One region of the Rhizobium sp. SEMIA 4085 genome, then DNA from elsewhere that is predicted to be linked to it. Evidence: predicted binding sites of a transcription regulator. Region 1 holds the regulator's gene; each other region holds the start of a gene.
The links. The regulator HrcA, encoded in region 1, represses chaperone genes, less so after heat shock. The targets are predictions, from matches to a motif close to GTTAGCACTCNCNNNNNGNGAGTGCTAAC.
Positions count from the first base shown of each region.

Region 1 (6,345 bases):
GGAAAGCTGCTGCCAGCGGGCAAGATCGACGCCTTCCTTCAGCCGCAGCCCCATGAGGAGCAATTCGTCCGCCTGCTCGTCATAGCCGAGCCGTTCCTGCTCCACAATGCCATGCCCGTCGCGCTCGACAAGCTCGAGCCAGGTCTCCGGCTTGCGCTCGGTCGCGGTTGCGATCTTCTCAGGCCCTCGCGTCAGGCGGCCGTGTGCGCCGGGGCCGATCCCGGCATAGTCGCCGTAGCGCCAGTAGGTGAGGTTATGGCGGCTCTCGGCGCCGGGCCGGGCATGGTTGGAAACCTCATAGGCCGGCATGCCCTCACGCGCCATGATCTCCTGAGTCGCCTCGTAGAGGATCGCCGATTGGTCGCCATCCGGCACGATCAGTTTTCCGGCCTTGTGCAGGCCGTAGAACGGCGTGCCCTCCTCGATCGTCAGCTGGTAGAGCGAAAGGTGATCGACCGCATATGAGATCGCTTCCTTCAGCTCCTTCTCCCATTCCCCGACGGTCTGGCCGGGGCGGGCATAGATCAGGTCGAAAGACATGCGCGGGAAGATGTCGCGCGCCAGCTTGATGGCTTTCAGTGCATCGGCCACGTCATGCAGGCGGCCGAGGAATCTCAGATCCCGGTCATTCAGCGCCTGAACGCCGAGCGACACGCGATTGACGCCTGCGGCGCGATAGCCGCGGAAGCGCTCGGCCTCCACGCTCGAAGGATTGGCCTCCATCGTGATCTCGATGCCGTTCGGCACATGCCAGTGCTTGGATATACCGTCGAGAATGGCCGAAACCGTTGCTGGATGCATGAGCGACGGCGTGCCGCCGCCAAGGAAAATGCTCGTCACCGTCTTCGGTCCGCTCATCCGGCGAACGGCAGCCATCTCCTTCAGGAACGCAGCGGCGAACCGCTCCTGGTCGACCGGCTGATGACGGACATGGCTGTTGAAGTCGCAATAGGGGCACTTCGCCGCGCAGAAGGGCCAATGCACATAGACGCCGAAACCGGGCTCGCCGGTATCGGGCAGAAGCATCGCATCGCGCGTCAAGCTTGGTGTATCGAGAATCTCCACGAACCGACCCTACGCTTCCAGGCAGGTTTCGACAAAGCGTTTGAATGCGCGCGCCCGATGCGACAGGGCTTGCGGCTTGCCAATGTTCCAGCCGTGCTTTTCCTCGGCACTCATCTCGCCGAAGGTGATGTCGTAACCTTCCGGTTGGAAGACCGGATCGTAACCGAAACCCTGGGTGCCGCGCGGCGGCCAGACGACGGTACCTTCCACCTCGCCGCGAAAAAGCTCCGTATGCCCGTCTGGCCAGGCGAGGCAGAGCACGCTGACGAAGCGCGCGCGCCGTTGTTCCGGCTTGGTGGCTCCGGCTTTGTCCAGCGCCTGTTGCACCTTTTCCATCCCGATCGCAAAGTCGCGCGTGCCGTCTGCGGTCTCGGCCCAGTTGGCCGTATAGACACCCGGATCGCCACCGAGCGCATCGATCACCAATCCCGAATCGTCGGAAAGCGCCGGCATCCCTGCTGCTTTGGCAGAGGCGAGAGCCTTGATCGTCGCGTTTTCCTCGAAGGTTGTGCCCGTTTCGTCAGGCTCGATGAAGTTGAGGTCCGCTGCCGATTTGGCGGTAAAGCCGAGCGGTCCGATCAGTTCCTGGATCTCGCGGATCTTGCCGGCGTTGTGGCTGGCGACGACGATCGTCTTCGTTTCAAGCGTGCGCATGGTCGGTCCTATTCAATGCCCCAGATTCTGGCTTCGGCGCATTCGAGGCTGTTTCCCGCGGGATCGCGGAAATAGATCGAGCGGCCGCCGTTCGGCCAGTGGACTTCGGATTCGATTTCGATGCCCGCGGCTTTGAGCTTCACCGCCATGGCATCGATGTTCTTACCAGACACCCGGAAACATGCGTGGCCCTGACCTTTCGTGCCGTGGGGCGGTACCTGCAGGGCATCGGCCGCTGGCGGTTTCACCGTTTCATCGGGGTTGAAGATCAACAGCACGCCTTGCCCGCAGCGGAAGAATACATGCCGGTTTGCGGCGCGCGTGATCTTGGCAAGGCCGAGCACGCCTTCGTAGAAGGCCTCGGCCTTGTCGAGATCCTTCGCATAAAGCGCGGTCTCCAGCATGCCTTCCAGCAGGGCAGTCATCCGGCGATGGCCTGTTTCTGCATGTCGACGAGCTCCACGATGCCGGTTTTCGCCAGTGTCATCAGCGCCGCAAATTCCCCGTCCGTGAACGGCGTGCCTTCGGCGGTTCCCTGAATTTCAACGATGCCGCCGGCACCCGTCATGACGAAATTCGCATCGGTTTCGGCCGAGGAATCTTCGAGATAATCGAGGTCGATCACCGGCTGGCTGGCGAAGATGCCGCAGGAAATCGCAGCGACATGATCCTTGAGCACGCGCTCGACCTTGATCATGTTGCGGGTTTCCATCCACTTCAGGCAGTCGTAGAGCGCAATCCAGGCTCCCGTAATGGAGGCCGTGCGCGTACCGCCGTCAGCCTGAATGACGTCGCAGTCGAGCGTGATCTGGCGCTCGCCCAGTTCCTTGAGATCGACGACGGCACGAAGGGAGCGGCCGATCAGGCGCTGGATTTCCTGTGTGCGCCCGCCCTGCTTGCCGGCCGCGGCCTCGCGTTTCATGCGCTCGCCGGTTGCCCGCGGCAGCATGCCATATTCGGCCGTGACCCAGCCCTTTCCAGTATTGCGCAGCCAAGGTGGCGTCTTGTCTTCCAGGCTTGCGGTACAGAGCACATGCGTATCGCCGAATTTGACGAGGCAGGAACCTTCCGCATGCTTTGAAAAATTGCGCTCGAAAGTGACTTTGCGCATCTGGTCGGTTTTTCTGCCTGAAGGCCGCATTGTGATCTCCTGAAGCACGACGCCGAAAACCGTAAAGCGGTTCTCGCAAAACATCATGCATGCTTGAATGGTGTCGACCGCTTCTACGATTGGCCGCAGCCATTTGCAAATTCCCTTTTGCTACGAGGGCGAGAACGGCTATATTTTAGGGATCGTCATCAGCAGCGCAGGTCTAAGGAAGGTCATGGGGTTCAGGTCGACGTCGGTTTCGGATGCCGTTGCTGCGCTGGATGAACGCTCCAAGGAAATCTTCCGCCGCATCGTTGAAGGCTATCTGGAAAGTGGCGAGCCGCTCGGCTCGCGCAATCTCTCCCGCATCCTGCCCATGTCGCTATCGCCCGCGTCGGTGCGCAACGTGATGAGCGACCTGGAGGAGTTGGGCCTGATCTACTCGCCGCATGTCAGCGCCGGACGCCTGCCGACGCAGGGCGGCCTTCGCTTCTTCGTCGATGCCTTCATGCAGGTCGGCGACCTTTCCGCCGAGGACCGTGCGAATATCGACCGCCAGGTCCGCCCCGAAAGCCGCGACAATCCGGTTGAATCGATGATGAACGAGGCAAGCCGGATGCTGTCGGGCATTTCGCGCGGCGCAGGGCTTGTCATCACCTCAAAGAGCGATCCGGTTCTCAGACACGTCGAATTCATCCGCCTGGAGCCCACCAAGGCGTTGGCAGTGCTCGTCGGCGATCACGATCAGGTCGAAAACCGCATTATCGAATTGCCGGCAGGTGTTACGTCGTCGCAGCTGACGGAGGCCGCGAATTTCCTCAATGCCCATATGTCTGGCCAGACATTGCCGGAATTGCGCAAGCAGCTCAGTCGCCTGAAGGAGAACGTCCGCCACGAGCTCGACGCGTTGTCCCGGGATCTCGTCGAGCGCGGTATCGCGGTGTGGTCTGGCGATGCGGACGAAGGCAAGCCGCCGCAGCTTATTATTCGAGGCCGATCCAATCTGCTCGATGGCCTGGCAGGCGCGGAAGACCTCGATCGTCTCCGCATGCTCTTCGACGATCTCGAAAAGAAGGACAGCCTGATCGAGCTGCTGAACCTTGCCGAAACCGGTCCGGGCGTGCGCATCTTCATCGGTTCTGAGAACAAGCTCTTTTCGCTTTCCGGCTCCTCGCTGATTGTTGCGCCCTATCGCGACGATGACGACCGCATTGTCGGCGCCGTCGGCGTCATCGGCCCGACACGGCTCAATTATTCACGCATTGTGCCGATGGTGGATTACACCGCCCAGCTGATCTCCCGGCTTGCGCGCGGCACGCTGTAAAAAACCCGGAATTTTTTCTTCTTTGTCACGCAGACTTGATTTTTTGCGGTCAAAGCTCGATATCGGGCGCATCCCAAGAGAACCCATTACCGGAGACCGTCATGACTGACGAAACGACGAAAAACGGATCTGACGCTGCCGCGGCTGAAGCCGCAGACGACGTTGCCGCAAACGTCGAGAACGAAACCACGGTGGAAGCGCCGCGCCAACCGGATCCGCTTGAAGTGCTCAAGGCTGAAAATTCCGAGCTGCGCGACCGCTATCTGCGCCTTGCCGCCGAAATGGACAATCTGCGCCGCCGCACGGAGCGCGACGTGAAGGATGCAAAGTCCTACTCGGTCGCGGGCTTTGCGCGCGATATGCTTGCCGTTTCGGACAATCTGCGCCGCGCGCTCGATGCCATCCCCGCCGAGGCGAAGGAAGCGGGCGAGACAGGCCTCAACACGTTGATCGAAGGTGTCGAGATGACGGAGCGCTCCATGCTCTCGGCGCTGGAGCGCCACGGCGTCCGCAAGTTGGATCCGATCGGCCAGAAGTTCGATCCGAACTTCCACCAGGCGATGTTCGAGGTTCCCAATGCCGAAGTGGCGAATAACACGGTCGTCCAGGTCGTTCAGGCAGGCTTCACGATCGGCGAGCGTGTTCTTCGTCCCGCAATGGTCGGCGTGGCCAAAGGCGGCCCGAAGGCAGCAGATGCAGACCTCAACACAGCGTTCACCGAAAAGGACGCCTGATCTTCTTTTCAGGCGCCTTTCATAATCAGTCCGAAAATCAGATGCGGGCGAAGCGCTCGATCATGAGATCGAAGAAGCCGTCCGCATCCACATAGCGCATCACCTTGGCATTGCGCTTGCGGTCGGTCACATGCCACCAGTCGACCACCGTCATGCCAACGGTCAGCTCCGACTTCACCTCGATCTCGACATTGCAGTCACGGCCCTTGAAGAGTTCGGGCTTCAGTAGGTAGGCGACGACCGCCGGATCGTGCAGAGGCCCACCGTCCGAACCATACTTCTCGACATCGAAGCGCTCGAAGAATTCCAGCATTTCGACCATTGCTTTGGCCGGTGCCGTGCCGAGATCGGCCATGCGTTTGACGCGATCCTTCCGTGTCAGCAACTGATGTGTCACGTCGAGCGGCATCATCACGATCGCTATGCCGGAACGAAAAACGATGTCGGCTGCTTCCGGATCGACATAGATGTTGAATTCGGCGGCGGGCGTTATGTTGCCGCCCTCGAAGAAGCCGCCTCCCATCATCACCAGTTCACGGATGCGCGGAATGATGTCCGGCGCCTTTTGCAAGGCCATGGCGATATTGGTAAGCGGTCCCAGCGTGCAGAGTGTCACCGTGCCTTCCGGCTCGCCGCGAAGCGTCTCGATGATGAAGTCGACCGCGTGCTGTGCCTGCAGCGGCATCGTCGGCTCATCGAGCTCCGGTCCATCGAGGCCGGTCTTTCCGTGCACGTGCTCGGCCGTGACCAGCTTGCGCGCGATTGGCGCGTCGGCGCCTGCGAAAACCTTCGTGCCGGGTCGTGCGCAGAGCTCGCAGACGATGCGCGCGTTGCGGCTCGTGTAGGAGAGCGGCACGTTGCCTGCGACGGTCGTGACGCCGAGCACCTCCAGCTCTTCGGGGCTGCCGAAGGCAAGCATGATGGCCGCTGCATCGTCCTGGCCGGGGTCGGTGTCGATGATGATCTTTCTGGGGGTCGCCATTGCGTTGCTCCGTCTCAAGGTGCACGTCGTCGTGGCAGGCACCATTCGTTTATTTTTCCGTCGCAGATCGGCGCAGCCGCTGCGCTCGACGATGTGATGCGAGCCGCCATGATTTTTGTCAAGCAACGGCCCCAATCCAACCGTCTTAAATTCATGTGACTGCGATGCGCCGCATATGTCTTGCGCGAAAGGCACACGCTTCCCATATTAACGGCGTCCGGATGCTACGCTTAGGTCCGGGAAGGTCGCTTGGATCAAGGACTTTGAAAGATGAGCCGCATGACACCTTTCGCCAGCCCGCTGCTTTTGGGCTTCGACGCCATGGAAAAGACGCTTGAACGCATTTCCAAGGCAAGCGACGGTTACCCACCCTATAATATCGAACGTATCGCCCCCGACCAGGGAGCGCCTGAGCGCCTGCGCATCACGGTTGCCGTCGCCGGTTTCGGCGAAGACGAGCTGGACGTTACGACGGAAGAGAATCAATTGTTGATCC
Region 1 is NZ_JABEPH010000005.1:23,806-30,150, reverse strand. It holds gene hemW (radical SAM family heme chaperone HemW) at 1-1,065, opposite strand, end outside; gene rdgB (RdgB/HAM1 family non-canonical purine NTP pyrophosphatase) at 1,075-1,719, opposite strand; gene C9413_RS01440 (VOC family protein) at 1,728-2,144, opposite strand; gene rph (ribonuclease PH) at 2,141-2,860, opposite strand; gene hrcA (heat-inducible transcriptional repressor HrcA) at 3,045-4,133, shown strand; gene grpE (nucleotide exchange factor GrpE) at 4,235-4,867, shown strand; gene C9413_RS01420 (nucleoside hydrolase) at 4,905-5,849, opposite strand; gene C9413_RS01415 (Hsp20 family protein) at 6,120-6,345, shown strand, end outside.

Region 2 (6,345 bases), on a different contig from region 1:
CTGGCGCTTCTTATAGCTGTCTGGAAGAGCCTTAAATTCAACCAATTTTGCGGCGGCATCCGTCGCACTGTTGAACCGGTCAACGCATATGGCGGATGCAAGTTCCCCACGTGCAGTTTCGCCCGCAGTTGCCGCTGCTTTGAGAGAAGTGCCGCCCGTCACCCAGCCCCCCCAGTTAAATCCGACGATGATCGTGGCGACTGCAGTGACGACACAAGCCCAGACGAGGATGGTCTTCGACGGCTGATAGCTGTCGAAACGTTGGAAAATCGATGTTTTGCTGCTGCTCTGCATGGCCATTGGAATTCTCCTTGCCGATGTTGTTTGGTTCACCGCTGCGGCCGTCCTGGCCGAGCGGCTCAGGCACTGTCCTCAGTATCCCATGCCACCCATGCCGACGTTTCCGGCCGGCGGCGCAGATTCTCTTGCGGGAATATCGGCGATCACCGCTTCGGCGGTAATCAGAAGTGCTGCGATCGAGCCGGCGTCTTGCAAAGCGGTCCGCACCACCTTGGCAGGATCGATAATGCCAGCCTTGATCATATCGACATAGGTCTCCGTCTGTGCGTCGAACCCCTGGTTATGATCCGTGCTCTCGGCGAGTTTACCAATAACGATAGAGCCCTCGACACCGGCGTTGTCGGCGATCTGTCGGATCGGGGCTTCCAGCGCCCTCAGCACGACCGAAATCCCCGCCGTCACGTCGGCGTTTTCTGCAGCTAGCCCTGCCAGAACCGACTTGGCGCGCAACAGGGCGACGCCTCCGCCCGGAACGATACCCTCCTCGACCGCCGCGCGGGTGGCGTTCAGGGCATCGTCGATGCGGTCCTTCTTCTCCTTGACTTCAATTTCGGTCGAGCCGCCGACGCGTATCACCGCAACGCCGCCGGCGAGTTTTGCAAGGCGTTCTTGCAGCTTTTCCTTGTCGTAGTCGGAGGTGGTTTCCTCGATCTGCGCCTTAATCTGGCTGATGCGTCGAGCGATCTCAGATTTTTCACCTGCGCCGTCTATGATCGTGGTGGTATCCTTTTCGATCAGCGCCCGCTTGGTGCGCCCGAGCATATCAAGCGTGACATTTTCCAGCTTGATGCCGAGATCCTCAGAGATCATCTGGCCGGCCGTCAGAATGGCGATGTCCTCCAGCATGGCCTTGCGGCGATCGCCGAAACCTGGGGCCTTGACGGCAGCGACGTTCAATCCGCCCCGCAACTTATTGACGACCAATGTGGCCAGAGCTTCGCCTTCGACATCCTCGGAAATAATAAGCAGCGGCTTGCCGCTCTGCACCACGGCTTCGAGGATGGGCAACATTGCCTGCAGATTGCCGAGCTTCTTCTCATAGATAAGGATATATGGGTCCTCCAGCTCCACGCGCATTTTTTCGGCATTGGTGACAAAGTAAGGCGAGAGATAGCCCCGGTCGAACTGCATGCCCTCGACGACGTTGAGTTCAGTATCGGCCGTCCTGGCCTCCTCGACTGTGATGACACCTTCGTTGCCAACCTTTTCCATCGCGTCAGCGATCATTCTGCCCACCGTCGCATCGCCATTGGCGGCGATTGTGCCGACCTGGGCGATTTCGTTCGATGAGCTAACCTTCGTGGCGCGCGCTTTGATTTCCGCAAGTACCGCTGCAACGCCAAGATCGATGCCGCGCCTCAAATCCATGGGGTTCATCCCGGCCGCAACAAGTTTGGCGCCTTCGCGAAAGATGGAGGCCGCGAGCACCGTCGCGGTTGTGGTGCCGTCGCCCGCAAGATCGTTGGTCTTGGACGCCACTTCGCGCACCATCTGCGCGCCCATGTTCTCGAACTTGTCTGCAAGTTCGATTTCCTTGGCGACCGCGACGCCGTCCTTGGTAATGCGTGGCGCGCCATAGGACTTGTCGATGACGACGTTGCGGCCTTTGGGGCCTAACGTTACCTTGACGGCATTGTTGAGCACCTCGACGCCGCGAAGCAGACGATCGCGTGCGTCGGTGGAGAAGATGATTTCCTTGGCAGACATTGTCTGTGGTCCAGTTCGGTCTTGAGAGTCGGGGTTGGAATTCGGCGGATTAGGCGGTCGTATCGGCGGTCGCTTCGGTCTTTTCGACGATGCCCATGACGTCGCACTCCTTCACGATCAGGAGATCTTGGTCATCGAGTTCGATTCCGGTTTCCGCCCCCTTTTCGAATAGGATCACGTCGCCGGTCTCCACTGCGCGCGGCGCGAGCCGACGACCGCAGAATCTGCCGCAGCGCCGCACCGTGGCCGCCTGCTGCGTTTGCCGAGACGTGTGTGGGATAATGGACCAGCCCTTGGATTTTAGGTCACCTTTCGCGCGCCGTACGACGACGCGGTCATGGAGAGGACGGAATGTCATGAGGATCTTTCTGCGGTCGGCGCATAGGGCGGCCGCACCTATTACATAACATCTCTGGCACTCGATTGGTAGGAGTGCCAAGAAATATTATCTGCAAGCGGATAATCCAGATCATTATCCGTCAGGAAATACAACAAGCCCTAGGATAACCCGTGGATTATTTGGTTCGAATTTCATGACGATTCCTTTTGATCCTGAACTTATAGCACCGAATAGGCGGCAGGATTCTTGAAATAAATAGGACTATTTTTCGTTGCACTAGCAATGCATGCCGCGCTTTCGAAAATTAATTGCCTTGAGCGTTTAGAGCATTGAAGAGCTCGCCCCCAGGCGACTTCCGAGTATTCTAATTCGTCCAAGGCGAGAAGTGGTAGCTCGCGAAGAAATAATTACGCCGGCAACTGCGGTATTACGCCTGCGTGTCTGGGATTGCCACGGTGTTGGCCCAGCAGACGGAAATCCTACTGCTGGACAAGCCGACGACACGTCTCGAAAGCAGCCATCCAGGTCAACGTTCTGGACTTCTTGGCTGATCTCGCGCGGAACCACCGTTGTCATGGTGCTGCATGATCTCAACCTGGCAGCTCGCTACGCAGACGACCTCGTCGCAATGGCTGGAGGGCGAGTCAAGTTTCCGGCAAACCGGAGGATGTGCTGACGCAAGAGAATGCACGCAGGTCTTCGGCCGAAAGCCGCTTCATCGCCGATCCCCCTCGGGCAGGCCGATCATGCTTCCGATCCGCCGGCATCGGACGGCAACCACGCAACATTTTAAGGAAGAAAGGTTGTGAGCGCAGTTCAGCATTTAAACTCTGCTCGACAAAATCTGCGAGCACTTCGTCACGCAGGAAAGCCCAGGCGGCGGCGCTGCGAGACCTTGGCGAGCGGCTTAGCCACATCACAACCGCTGTGGTTTGTCCGCCGACGACAATAATCTTGTGAAAAATCGGATAGTAGGGCACAATTTATAAATGCACCTGAAGTGCTGAGCTATCTCAAATCCGGCCGTCTCGCGCCGAGTGACAGCTCGCGTGGGAGGGTCGCGTCGATGGATCAGGGGTTCTTTCTTCTGTTCGCTACGGTGTCCGTGATCACGGCCCTGACCGTGGTCCTGGCGCGGAATCCGGTTCACTGCGCATTGGCGCTGATGGCGTGTTTCCTGCAGATTTCGGCAATCTTCGTCCTGCTCGAAGCGCCGTTGCTCGCGGTCATCCAGATCTTCGTGTATGTCGGCGCAATCATGGTCCTGTTCCTATTCGTGATCATGATGATCGATGTGCGCGAAGCAAAGTTGCAGCGGTTCTTACCCGGGGGCAACCTGCCAGCTCTGGTTATGCTCGTTCTGCTTGGGATCGAGATGTCGGTCCTGGTGCTCTGGAGCGATCGCTTTTCGGTCACTGTTCCCGTAGGCGGCGGCGACGAGATCAGGCAGCTCAGCACGACGCTTTTCGCCGGTTATCTTCTGCCGTTTGAGGTCGCCTCCGTCATCCTGTTGGTGGCTTTGGTCGGCGCCATCGTGCTGGCGCGGAAGGAGCAGGGGTGATGGTTCCGCTGTCGTGGTATATTCTGCTCGGGGTGGTCCTGTTCGTGATCGGAGCGGCGGGCGTGCTGCTCAGGCGCAATATTCTGGTCGTGCTGATGTCGCTGGAGTTGCTGCTAAACTCGGTCAACATCAATTTCATCGCTTTCGGGCGCATCTACAACGACTTTCGCGGGCAGATCTTCGCCATCTTCGTCATAGCAATCACTGCGGCGGAGGTTGCCGTTGCTCTTGGCATCCTGGTCGCCCTTGTGAGGAACAAATCCACCCTCAAGGTCGACGACGTGACCATGATGAAAGGATAACGGCTTGGACCCGGTGATATCGATCAGGCCGCTGCTTGCCGTCGCCGTCCCGGGCCTGACCGCCGTGGCAGTTCTTCTCTTGAATAACCGTGAGAAAATCCGCGATCTCGTATCGCCGTTGGCCGCGATCGTCCTGTTTGCGATCGTCGCCTCCATGGCGCCCACGGTGTTGGCTGGCGGAACCGTCGATTTGCGCCTGTTCGAGATCTTGCCGGGGGCCGACTTCGCTTTCCGGGCAGATGCGCTCGGCATGGTGTTCGCCACCGTCTCTTCACTCCTATGGATCGTCGCCGCGCTCTATTCCGTCGGCTACATGCGGCACTTGAACGAACATGCGCAGACTCGATTCTTTGCCTGTTTCGCCACCAGTCTCGCGGCGGCCGTCGGAGGCGCCTTTGCCGCCAATCTGTTCACGCTGGTGATCTTCTACGAGGTGCTCAGCCTCGTTACCTATCCGCTCGTCTACCACCACGAGGACGAAGAGGGATGGGCGGGCAGCCGCAAATACCTCGTCTATTTGATGGGCGCGTCGAAAAGCGTGCTGCTTGCCGCGCTGGCACTGACCTATTCCATTGCGGGGTCGCTCGACTTTGTGGATGGGGGGCTATTGGAGGGAGTCAATGCCTCCGCGCCGCTGCTGACGGTTATCTATTTCTGCTATCTTTTCGGCTTCGCCAAGGCTGCGGTGATGCCCATGCACGCCTGGCTACCGGCCGCCATGGTGGCCCCAACTCCTGTCAGCGCGCTCTTGCATGCAGTGGCTGTGGTCAAGATGGGTGTGTTCTGTGTGCTGCGGGTGGTGTTCCATGTCTTCGGCGTCGGGCTGGTCGGACAACTGGGCCTCGGCATCGTCACGGCCTATCTGGTGTCATTCACGATCCTGATGGCGTCGGTCTACGCCCTGACACGGGACGACCTGAAAGCTAGGCTCGCCTATTCGACGGTTTCCCAACTTTCCTACATCGTGCTGGGCGCGGTCCTGTTGTCGCCGGTCGCAATGGTCGGCGGGATCATCCACATTGCAGCACACGCATTTTCAAAGATCACGCTGTTTTTTTGCGCCGGGTCGATCTATTGCGCATCGGGAAAGCGCAATATCAGCGACATGGCCGGCATCGGCCGCCGGCTGCCCTGGACGATGGGGGCATTCTTCGTCGCCTCGCTCAGCATGATCGGGGTGCCGCCGACCGCGGGATTTGTCAGCAAATGGTATTTGACGCTGGGGTCGGTGGAGGCGGGACAGATGGCGTTCCTGGTCGTACTCCTGGTGAGTTCGATCCTGAACGCCGCCTATTTCCTGCCGGTCAGCTACGTCGCCTTTTTCGGGACCGAGTCGCAGGAGAGCCAGGCGACCGTCCGTGAAATTCCGATGATCACGATCCCGCTTGTCGCGACCGCCATCCTATCGGTGCTGATGGGCATCTTCCCCGATTATTTCCTTACCCTGGCGGATGGAGTGGTCAGATGATCAAGCGCGTGGTCGATTTCTTTGGTGACGAAGAATGGGCAAAACAGCGCCGCCGACTGTTCTATCTGGCACTCGTTCTGATCGTCGCCGCCGACTTTCTGGTTTCTCGCGAACACGCCGAATACGTTTGGGAGCGCCTGCCTGGCTGGTCCGCCGTCTACGGTTTTGGCTCCTGCGTTCTGCTCATCTTCGTTTCCAAGTTTCTCGGCCATCGCATCGGGCTGATGCGGCGCGAGGACTATTATGACTGACTTCATCCATCCGGCTCTCCTCTTCATTCTCGGTGCTCTGCCGATACCGTTCCTCAGGGGATCGATCGGCAAGGCCTATCTGCTGCTGATCCCGACGCTGGCGATCCTTGCCGTGCTCACGATGGAGCCGGGCAGTTATGGCGAGGCAAGATTTATCGGGCAGGAAATCGTGATCGCGAAGGTCGACAAGCTGAGTATCGTCTTCGCCACCGTTTTCACCGTCATGGCGCTGATCGGTACGGTCTACGCGTTGCACCTGACGCGCACCGGCCAGCATGTGGCCGCATTCATCTACGTCGGCAGTGCACTCGGGGTGGTATTCGCCGGCGACTACCTGACCCTCTACCTATTCTGGGAAGGCATGGCATTTGCCTCTGCCTATCTGGTCTTTGCCCAGGGAGGCGACAAGGCAATCC
Region 2 is NZ_JABEPH010000125.1:902-7,246, reverse strand. It holds gene C9413_RS14545 (hypothetical protein) at 1-300, opposite strand, end outside; gene groL (chaperonin GroEL) at 373-2,007, opposite strand; gene C9413_RS14535 (co-chaperone GroES) at 2,057-2,365, opposite strand; partial or broken gene C9413_RS33290 (ABC transporter ATP-binding protein) at 2,778-3,156, shown strand; gene C9413_RS14525 (NADH-quinone oxidoreductase subunit J) at 3,414-3,908, shown strand; gene nuoK (NADH-quinone oxidoreductase subunit NuoK) at 3,908-4,210, shown strand; gene C9413_RS14515 (monovalent cation/H+ antiporter subunit D family protein) at 4,215-5,678, shown strand; gene C9413_RS14510 (hypothetical protein) at 5,675-5,929, shown strand; partial or broken gene C9413_RS14505 (Na(+)/H(+) antiporter subunit D) at 5,922-6,345, shown strand, end outside.
Region 2: a site for HrcA is predicted at 2,419-2,447, ahead of C9413_RS14535 (co-chaperone GroES). Genes of this name have one in related genera too.

Region 3 (6,345 bases), on a different contig from region 1:
ACGTCCTTGAGGATCTTGTTCAGCGCGTGGCCGATATGGATGTTGCCGTTCGCATAGGGCGGGCCGTCATGGAGGACGAATTTTTCGCGTCCGGCCGCGGATGCGCGCAGCTTCCTGTAGAGGCCCATCTGCTGCCAGCGTGCAACGATTTCCGGCTCCTTCTGCGGCAGGCCGGCGCGCATCGGGAAGTCGGTTTCGGGCAGGTAGAGGGTCTTCGAGTAATCGATCTTTTCGGCTGTGTCGGTCATGTTTCAGCAATCGTTTCTGGGCGCCTTCACGGCGCGACGGCTTCAAAAATGTCTGATGACGGAAGCGCTCGTTTGCCCAAGCGCCAAAAACCCGGACCTTCCGGCTCAGCGCGCGCGGAAGGCCGGGCCGATAATTCGCATCGCACTCGACAGCCGGACTTTATTCATAGCGGCGGTTCATAGGCGTTTTTGCCGGGAAAAGGAAGAGGGATTTGAGGCCGTGCCCACCGGCCATCGCGGCGTCAGACGAAACAAAGCTTAAGGTCGAGTTCGCCGAGCGGCCGGACACCGGCAAGCAGCGCCCTCGCCTCCTGCTCGTCACGCTTGATCTGCTCGACGAGCGGTTCCAGGCCGTCGAACTTCAGTTCGGGCCGCAGGTGGCCGAAGAAGGAGACGGAACAGGTCCGGCCGTAGAGGTCGCCACTGAAATCGAAGAGATAGGTCTCCAACAACGGCGCACCGTTTTCGATCACCGTCGGACGGCGGCCGTAGCTCGCAACTGCATCGTGGAGCTTGCCGTCGTCCAGGCGGAAGCGGACGGCGTAGATGCCGGCTGCAAGGTCGGCCTCCGGCGGAAGCTGCCTGTTTGCGGTTGGGAAACCGAGCTCGCGGCCAAGCTTTTCGCCGCCGATCACCTCGGCCTCGATTGTGTAGCGGTAGCCGAGCTGCGCGGCGGCCTCGCTGCCATCGCCTTCCTTCAACAACTCGCGGATGCGGCTCGATGAGACGACTTCGGCATTCTCGTCGCGGAAGGCGTCGATCAGCGTGACGCCGAAACCGTATTTATGGCCGGCATCCATAAGGAAGGCCGGGCCGCCCTCGCGATTCTTGCCGAAATGGAAGTCGAAGCCGGTGACGACTTCGGAGGCGCCCAGCCAGTCCTTCAAGATGCCGTGGATGAAGTCGTCCGGCGAGCGCTGCGAAAATCCGCGGTCGAAGGGATATTCGATAACGGCATTGAAGCCGATCGCTTCCAGGATGCGGGCCTTGAGGGGTGCAGGCGTGATGCGGAAGACCGGTGTTTCCGGCCTGAAGACCGTGCGGGGATGCGGTTCGAAAGTCAGCACCAGCGCCGGGATGTCCCGCTCTTTCGAGATTTCCAGCGCGCGGTTCAGCACCGATTGATGGCCGCGATGAACGCCGTCGAAATTGCCGATGGCAATCACGCCGCCCTTCAGGTGGGCAGGCAAGGGTTCGCGGGTTTCATTGCGGTGAAAAACGGTCATCGGCGGGCTTCTTCTTATGCGAGGCGGGGCATCCACCACTTGGGCGCGGCCTTCTCGCGTTCGAGATAGGCATGCAGGATCGCCTCGTCGGTCTCGCCGTTCAGCGTGTATTCCTTCGCGTGGATACCGCCGCTGATATAGAGGAGATCGAGGCCGTAATCGAGAGCGCCGTGCACATCCGTCGGCATGCCGTCGCCGATGGCAAGAATGCGGCTTTTCGGGAAATCGCCGTGGAGTTCGTGCGCGGTTGCCAGTACGGCGTCGTAGATCGGCGCGTGCGGCTTGCCGGCGATGCGGATCTCGCCGCCCAACTGGTGGTAATAGGCAGCCATGGCGCCGGCGCAGGGTATGATGCGGTGGCCACGTTCAACGACAAGGTCCGGATTGGCGCAGACCATCGGCACGTTGCGTGCCTGAAAATCCTTGAGCATATCGGTGTAGTCTTCCGGCTTTTCCGTCTCGTCGTCGAAGAAACCGGTGCAGACCACGGATTGAGCGTCCTTCGCATCGACGCGCTCGACGCCGAGACCTTCGATGATGGCCAGATCGCGATCCGGGCCAAGCAGGAACACCTTCTTCGGGCCTTCGGCGATCAGGCCGCGGGTGACGTCGCCGGAGGTGACGATCCGGTCATAGGCGCCGTCCTGGATGCCGATCTGGCGAAGCTGGGCGACGACCTGAGGCGCGATGCGCGGCGAATTGGTGATGAGGATGACGGCAAGCCCCTCGCCGCGCGCAGCTTCCAGAGCGGCAGCGGCCGTCGGGAAGGGATCGACGCCGTTGTGCAGCACGCCCCAGACATCGCAGAACACCGCATCATAATGGCTGGTGATCTCCGCAAAACTTCTAATCCGCTTGGCCATCCGATTTCCCGATTTGCTTTCAGTCAGGCGTGACATTGCAAAGGCATGCCGCGATGGCAAGGGGTTTCCGGGCGATCTTCAGCAAAAACCGTCGGACCTTCCACGACAGGAGCGCCACGCCGTTGACAGCCTGCGCGGGCACTCCGAAGCTCAGGCAACCGACACGCGTCGAATCGGGCGATGCTTCAAACAATTCCCGCCCTCTTCACAATTCCGGCGCAAAATTCCGTGATGGGTCTTCTTGACTCCTTCTGGAGCCATCCCTAAATGCTCGGCGCTAGCACTCCTCAACGGAGAGTGCTAACACTTATCCATGTGGGCCGTCCGGCCTGCGAATGTCATTTGATCGAGGGATTAGACAATGGCAAGCACCAATTTCCGCCCCCTTCACGACCGCGTCGTCGTTCGCCGCGTTGAATCCGAAGAAAAGACCAAAGGCGGCATCATCATTCCCGATACCGCTAAGGAAAAGCCGCAGGAAGGCGAAATCGTCGCCGTCGGCTCCGGCGCTCGTGACGAGTCCGGCAAGGTCGTCGCTCTCGACGTCAAGGCTGGCGACCGCGTTCTGTTCGGCAAGTGGTCCGGCACAGAAGTCAAGATCAACGGCGAAGACCTTCTGATCATGAAGGAAGCCGACATCATGGGCATCATCGGCTGATCCAGCCGGTCGCTTTTTACCGAAATCGCTGACAACCCTTCTCAGGAGTTTTCAAAATGGCAGCTAAAGAAATTAAGTTCGGCCGCACCGCGCGCGAAAAGATGCTGCGCGGCGTCGATATCCTCGCTGACGCAGTCAAGGTAACGCTCGGCCCGAAGGGCCGCAACGTCATCATCGACAAGTCCTTCGGCGCGCCGCGCATCACCAAGGACGGTGTTTCGGTCGCCAAGGAAATCGAACTGGACGACAAGTTCGAAAACATGGGCGCCCAGATGGTCCGCGAAGTCGCTTCGAAGACCAACGACATCGCCGGTGATGGCACCACGACCGCAACCGTTCTTGCTCAGGCCATCGTTCGCGAAGGCAACAAGGCCGTTGCTGCCGGCATGAACCCGATGGACCTGAAGCGCGGTATCGATCTTGCCGTTGCTGAAGTCGTCAAGGATCTCCAGGCCAAGGCCAAGAAGATCTCGACTTCGGAAGAAGTTGCGCAGGTCGGCACGATCTCCGCAAACGGCGACAGCCAGGTCGGTCGCGACATTGCTGAAGCCATGCAGAAGGTCGGCAACGAAGGCGTCATCACTGTCGAAGAAGCCAAGACCGCCGAAACCGAACTCGAAGTCGTCGAAGGCATGCAGTTCGACCGCGGCTATCTCAGCCCGTACTTCGTGACCAACCCGGAAAAGATGGTTGCTGACCTCGAGGACGCCTATATCCTTCTGCACGAGAAGAAGCTCTCGAACCTGCAGTCGATGCTTCCGGTTCTCGAAGCCGTCGTTCAGACCGGCAAGCCGCTGCTGATCATCGCTGAAGACGTCGAAGGCGAAGCGCTTGCAACGCTCGTCGTCAACAAGCTGCGCGGCGGGCTGAAGATTGCTGCCGTCAAGGCTCCGGGCTTCGGCGACCGCCGCAAGGCCATGCTCGAAGACATCGCGATCCTGACCGGTGGTACGGTCATCTCCGAAGACCTCGGCATCAAGCTCGAGTCCGTCACCCTCGACATGCTCGGCCGCACCAAGAAGGTTTCGATCTCCAAGGAAAACACCACGATCGTCGACGGCGCCGGCGCCAAGTCCGACATCGAAGGCCGCGTTGCGCAGATCAAGGCGCAAATCGAAGAAACCACCTCCGACTACGATCGCGAGAAGCTGCAGGAACGCCTTGCCAAGCTCGCAGGCGGCGTTGCCGTCATCCGCGTCGGCGGCTCGACGGAAGTCGAAGTGAAGGAAAAGAAGGACCGCATCGACGACGCCCTCAATGCGACGCGCGCTGCTGTTCAGGAAGGTATCGTCCCCGGCGGCGGCGTCGCCCTGCTGCGTTCCTCCGTCAAGATCACGTCCAAGGGCGTGAACGACGATCAGGAAGCCGGCATCAACATCGTTCGCAAGGCGCTGCAGTCGCTGGTTCGCCAGATCGCTGACAACGCTGGTGACGAAGCTTCGATCGTCGTCGGCAAGATCCTCGACAAGAACGACGACAACTACGGCTACAACGCCCAGACGAGCGAATATGGCGATATGATCGCCATGGGTATCGTCGACCCGGTCAAGGTCGTCCGTACGGCTCTGCAGAATGCAGCCTCGGTTGCTTCGCTGCTGATCACCACGGAAGCCATGATCGCCGAGCTGCCGAAGAAGGACGCTCCGGCAATGCCGGGCGGCATGGGCGGAATGGGCGGCATGGACATGATGTGAGACTGAGGTCTCGCATCTGAGCCATCCGGTTCAGTTCAGGAAAGGGCGGTCTTCGGGCCGCCCTTTTCTTTTGAAGCGCGATTCGCAGCCGCGCACGCGCAGGGCAAGCTTTCCAAAGCGTTTAACTTGGCCCGTTTACTTGCCGCCACCAGCCCGTAGCTTTCGCGAAGCTTGTGCCGCCAGATTGTTCGACAAATATTCGAATTTCGCTTAAAGAGGCATTTGTCGAGCAAAAACCACTTCTTTGCTAAGCGAAACCAGGCGCAATCCATCACAAATTGATTCCTTGTACTTCTCATGCGACGTTTTCCAGCAAAATAGCCGGTTGAACCGTCTTGGCCGGACGAGGGTCCCACCCCGAAAAAGCCGTTGCCGTTTGGCGAAAAGCTCCTATAAATCCGCGCTGCAATTGATGCGCGTTCGAGGATCGTTTTCGCCCGCCAGCGAGGATGGAACGCCGTCTTAACCTGCGCGAACATTCGGCGACGACCGTTTGCGCGACAAGCAAGAGCAAGCCTCAGTGCCCCGCCGGGGTCGAGGTTCCAGACCGCAGGCATGATGCCTAGCGCCGAATGACCCTGTTTCGCTCTGACCGCAGCGCAGCCGAGACTGCGCCCGAACCGGGGAACCCCTTGTTTAAGATCGCCAAAGCAACTGTTGCCGCCCCCCTGATGCCTGGATCGCTGGATCTGACCCATCGTAACCAGGATATGATTGCGCAATTCTCGGTCTCCGAGGCCTGGGCCGGCGACTTTTCAAGCGGAATCATCCGCCTTGGCGACTGGAGCAGCCTGCTGCATGGCCTTTCGACACAGGAATGCGGCCTTCTAAGCCTGCTGCGCTGCTATGATCCGAAAGATCGGGGGCATATCCTCGCGCTTTTCGAACAAGCCACAACACTTTCGTCGTCCTTCTGCTTTTCCACCACGATCATGATGCCGAACAGCCTGCGTCAGCCGGTTTTCTGCATGGGTGAATCGAGCGGAGTGGAGGAAAAATTCAGTGGCAGCATCGCGGGGGTCTTCATCTTTCCGCGCTTCAAGCTGGATGGGGCAAACCAGACGGCAAGCCGGCAACAAGCGCAAGCATCATAAACGTCAGGCGGACTGTGTGGAAACGCGTGATCGACGGTGGCTGTGGTCAGATTTTCAGCCAATCCCGTCAGTTGTGCGCGAAGGCAGCGCTGGGCTCAGCCGGCCAGAAGGCCGGTTAGGTCCAGTCGATCCACGAAAATCTTCGATGAAGCGGACCGGATTGTCCGGTCAGATGTCCAGCGCCTCGGGCGAACGCAGCATTGCGAGCGGACTGTTCTAGAAGGATGTGCCATGCAAAGCGTAGACCGACAGTTGCCACAAGGAATTTTCAATTGGCTTTCGGGCAGCGGGAATAAGCGAACCTGGAGGGAAATGGATGACTGACTGGGAACTGATCCGAGACATGATGGCCGAGCGATCGATGCCTGTGGGCGCGTGGAGGCTGCTGGATACCGTGAGAGCGATAGAGACGCTGCTATTAGCGTGCGCGGCCAAGACGTGAGCGTGCACGACTTTCGTACAAGCGCGTGGACAATCCGGAAAACATTCGATACGCGATCTTCCGAGAGCGCCACGAAAAGACAGACGACCGTGCCTATGTACCGGAAGCCTCCCGCATCCT
Region 3 is NZ_JABEPH010000021.1:12,724-19,068, reverse strand. It holds gene ileS (isoleucine--tRNA ligase) at 1-248, opposite strand, end outside; gene C9413_RS04095 (bifunctional riboflavin kinase/FAD synthetase) at 491-1,474, opposite strand; gene C9413_RS04090 (TIGR01459 family HAD-type hydrolase) at 1,489-2,337, opposite strand; gene groES (co-chaperone GroES) at 2,699-2,995, shown strand; gene groL (chaperonin GroEL) at 3,052-4,689, shown strand; gene C9413_RS04075 (hypothetical protein) at 4,725-5,246, opposite strand; gene C9413_RS04070 (hypothetical protein) at 5,322-5,783, shown strand.
Region 3: a site for HrcA is predicted at 2,614-2,642, ahead of groES (co-chaperone GroES). Genes of this name have one in related genera too.